DNA from 2 places in the Vibrio sp. Y176 genome. Region 1 is predicted to be linked to the other one. Evidence: riboswitches for the same ligand, from Rfam matches in the RefSeq annotation. Region 1 holds a riboswitch; the other holds the start of a gene.
What was found. A riboswitch is a leader RNA that binds a small molecule or an ion and turns the genes downstream of it on or off. The one in region 1 is predicted to bind lysine.

Region 1 (2,157 bases):
CAGTAGTGAGTTTATCTAGAGCTTCTTCCAATTGTTCTAGAGTCAGCTCACGAGAAAATGCACGAAGGCTACGGATATTTAGAAGGGTTTTAGTCAGCTCTGACATAACGATTCCTATTAAAAGGTTAATGTGTTGGGCACTTTTTATCGTTACGATTAAATAATGCCAATCTATAAATAAACAAAGAGTCCTTATATTTAACTTTATCTTTTCCTTATGTGCAAATGCTAAATCAAGATTTTGTTTAAATTTGACTATTTTTTAAAGCAATTAATATTATTACACTCGAAATAAATCATTATTAGATGAGAACTAAAATCAACAATCATTATTGTATAGAGAGAGTGACAGCTTGGTTTTTTATAAAAAAATTTGAGTTATTACTTAAAAATATGAAGCATCCATCTTTAATGGTGTGTCATATATCCTTAATTTATTGATATAAGATAAACCATGATATTTCTAAGGTAGTAATAATGTTTCATAAATAACATGATTGATGTGATTTCAGTTGCACAAAACTTATGGAAGTAGGCAAGGTTTATAAATTATCTCAGTCATTATTTATTTGTTTAATTTAGTTTGATGTGTTGCATTGACTCTCATCATAAGTACAATGGCTGCCACCTGATGCAATATTGCAGACAATTTGTTGTTAATTTGTACAGTTAGTGGTTAATTGTTTGTTGTTGCCGTAGAGGCGCGGTCTCGAAGAGTAGCTATTATTGGGGTGATGCCAATGAATAATAGTGGAAGGCGAAGATTGCCGAAGTAAGTAACTCATCAAAGTTACTTGCTGGGGTTGTATCTGAAAGGAACAACACTGCCATAGTATATATTCACATTAAACTATGGAGCGCTACTGTAGGGTTGGGTGGAGTGTTCGCTTCCCTGTCGCTAAGTTCAACATGAGCACGTATCGTATGCTACGTGACTTGTCTGCAGTAGATCTCTAGCCAAACTTTGGTTTTTGAAGATCATGAATTTAATAGATTTTTCTAGTTCTCCTGTTTCATTATTGCCACCTATTGTCGCTTTGACTTTGGCGATTTTGACTCGACGTGTATTAGTTTCCTTGGGTGTAGGTATCGTGCTAGGTGCGGTGCTACTTAATAGCTGGTCTATCAGCGACACCGCAGGTTACGTCAGTTCTCAAGTTTCTTCTGTCTTTATTGAAGATGGCGGAATTAACACTTGGAACATGAGCATTGTTGGTTTCCTAATCTTATTAGGTATGACAACAGCTTTATTAACGCTATCTGGCGGTACTCGTGCTTTTGCTGAATGGGCACAATCTCGAGTGAAGAGTAAACGCGGCTCCAAACTTCTTGCCGCCTTTTTAGGCGTATTCATTTTTGTCGATGATTACTTTAATAGCCTTGCTGTTGGTGCGATCTCTCGCCCAGTAACCGATCGCTTTTATGTGTCTCGCGCTAAGCTTGCGTACATTCTAGACTCAACCGCTGCTCCAATGTGTGTAATTATGCCTGCTTCTAGCTGGGGTGCTTACATTATTACTATTATTGGCGGGATCTTAGTCTCACATGGGATCACAGAGTATTCGGCTCTTGGCGCATATGTTCGTCTTATCCCAATGAACTTCTACGCCGTTTTTGCGCTGCTAATGGTGTTCGCTGTTGCGTGGTTTGGTCTTGATATTGGTAAAATGCGTGAGCATGAAATCTCTGCATCGCAAGGTCGTGGCTTTGATAAAGACAAAGAAAATGACTCGCAAGAAGCGCATGACCTAAACGAAGAGCTAGATATCCGTGAAAGTGAAAAGGGTAAAGTGTCAGATTTGATACTTCCTATCGTAACGCTGATTATCGCGACTATCGCTTCAATGCTTTACACGGGTGGCCAAGCATTGGCTGCTGATGGTAAGGAGTTTGCGCTTCTTGGTGCTTTTGAAAATACAGATGTAGGTACATCACTAATCTACGGTAGCTTGCTTGGCTTAGCTGTTGCACTGTTTACTGTTGTGAAGCAAGGTCTACCAATGGCTGAGATCGCACGTACACTTTGGATTGGTGCTAAGTCTATGTTTGGTGCGATTCTAATCTTAGTATTTGCCTGGACCATTGGTTCTGTTATCGGTGATATGAAGACTGGTACTTACCTTTCGACAATAGCGCAGGGAAATATCAACCCTCATT
Region 2 (2,157 bases), on a different contig from region 1:
GATGACCCTACAAATACCGGAATGTCGTGGCGTAATGCGGGTACTAGCGTAGAAGGGTGAAGGATTTTAGCGCCAAAGTTAGCCATTTCTGAAGCTTCACTAAAGCTGATCTCGGGAATTGGTGAGGCTTTTGGTGCAATTCGCGGGTCTGTTGTGTAGATACCCGGAACATCAGTCCAGATTTCTAGCCCTGCCGCTTTAACGCTCTCAGCAATTAAGGCGGCGCTGTAATCGCTGCCCCCTCGACCTAATGTTGTTGTATTACCGGCTTCGTCAGATCCTATGAAGCCTTGAGTAACAACAACGGATTGTTGGCAAAGTGGTACGAGTTTATCTTGCGCAAGCGTCGAAATTGCTTCAATGTTTGGCTCCGCGCGACCAAAGTTGTCATCAGTACGCAGCACATCGCGGATATCAAAGCGCACAGCTTGAATGCCTCGCTCACACATTAACTGAGTTAGAATATGCGTCGACATGAGTTCGCCACATGCGACTAAATGATCGGTTAACTTCGCACTAGCTTGGATAGATGCAGCCTCGGCTAGGCTGGTTACGGTATCTAATATGCCATACACCTCGGCAGCAGTTTTCGTGCTGTCTTCGAGCTGAGTTAAAATGGCGTCATGAATGTTGGCCAGATTTTGCAGTAGCTCAGTACGGTGCGTTTGATCCTGAACACCGTTGGCGAGTTCTACCAATAGGTTGGTGACGCCAGAGCAAGCGCTGCTCACGACCAGGCGAGTATTTGGATTGTTTTCGATAATGGTGGCGCAACGACTCATTGCCTCAAAGTTGGCAACACTGGTTCCACCGAATTTAGCTACGTTAAATGCGCTCACTGCGTTCTCCCACGACTTCCTAAAAAATTGTACATCCAATGTTTAGTGAGAAAAGGAACAGAGCAAAAAGAGAGGTATTTAGAATGCTATTTGAAAAATTTACCCTCAGAAGCCCTTCATCAGACTGCGCTGATGACAGTTGATGGGATTCAGCCCAATTCAACCGACAAGTCAAATCCTGCAACTTTGACTTACCTCGGCACTACTCCCCCTCAATGATTGGTGTTGGAATTGCGGTTCCACAAATCATCTACCTGGGTAGCGCTCCTCTTCTACATAAAGCTCAAACATTGAACGGTTTTGAGGCCTTAATGTCAATCAATATTTCAACCTTTATGGTGTTTTTTATTAACGATTTTGTGACACTGGTTTGACCTCCATACTTACGGCTAATTGCTGATAGAGGAAAAATCTATTAGGGTGAAGAACCCTACACCTGAGCCATGTTATTGAATAGAACTTTTAGAATGCTCAGGATAAAAGATAATCAAGGAGCTGACATGTCGATCCAAAGCTTTATTCCGCCTCACCGTATTTTAATGGGACCTGGTCCTTCTGATATTTATCCTCAAGTGTTACAAGCACTAAGCCGTCCTACGGTAGGTCACCTTGATCCTCTGTTTATCGGTATGATGGATGAGCTCAAGCAGCTATTGAAGTATGCCTTTCAAACTGACAATGAGTTCACTATTGCGGTTTCAGCGCCAGGTAGTGCAGGGATGGAAACCTGCTTTGTAAACTTGATCGAGAAAGGCGATAAAGTGATCGTCTGCCGTAATGGTGTATTTGGTGAACGCATGCGCGAAAATGTCGTCCGTGCTGGTGGTGAAGTTGTTATCGTCGATGATGAATGGGGGACGCCTGTTTCCATTGATAAAGTCGAGCAAGCATTCGAACAGCACCCAGATACAAAAGTTCTTGCTTTTGTGCATGCGGAAACCTCAACTGGTGCAGTCAGTGATGCTCAAGCATTGGGTAAGCTGGCGAAACAGCATAATGCATTATCTATTGTTGATGCGGTGACATCGCTTGGTGGTGTGCCGTTAAAAGTGGATGAATGGCAACTGGATGCGGTTTACTCAGGTAGTCAAAAATGTTTGTCATGTGTACCTGGGCTCTCACCAGTGACGTTTTCTCCTGCCGCGATTGAAAAGATTCAAGCAAGAACAACACCAGTACAGAGTTGGTTCCTCGATCAGAGTTTAGTTTTGGGGTATTGGAGTGGAGAAGGTAAGCGTAGTTACCATCATACGGCGCCAGTTAATAGCTTGTATGCGCTTCATGAAGCTTTATTGATACTGAAAAATGAAGGATTAGA

Region 2: another riboswitch for lysine. It lies ahead of lysC (lysine-sensitive aspartokinase 3); the one in region 1 lies ahead of tet(35) (tetracycline efflux Na+/H+ antiporter family transporter Tet(35)).

What each region holds. Positions count from the first base shown of each region.
Region 1 covers NZ_JAWOQS010000003.1:437,174-439,330, reverse strand. Annotated here, with positions in the region: gene R7O13_RS10310 (H-NS family nucleoid-associated regulatory protein) at 1-106, opposite strand, end outside; lysine riboswitch at 689-871, shown strand; gene tet(35) (tetracycline efflux Na+/H+ antiporter family transporter Tet(35)) at 981-2,157, shown strand, end outside.
Region 2 covers NZ_JAWOQS010000011.1:90,882-93,038, reverse strand. Annotated here, with positions in the region: gene lysC (lysine-sensitive aspartokinase 3) at 1-839, opposite strand, end outside; lysine riboswitch at 941-1,119, opposite strand; gene R7O13_RS20815 (pyridoxal-phosphate-dependent aminotransferase family protein) at 1,340-2,157, shown strand, end outside.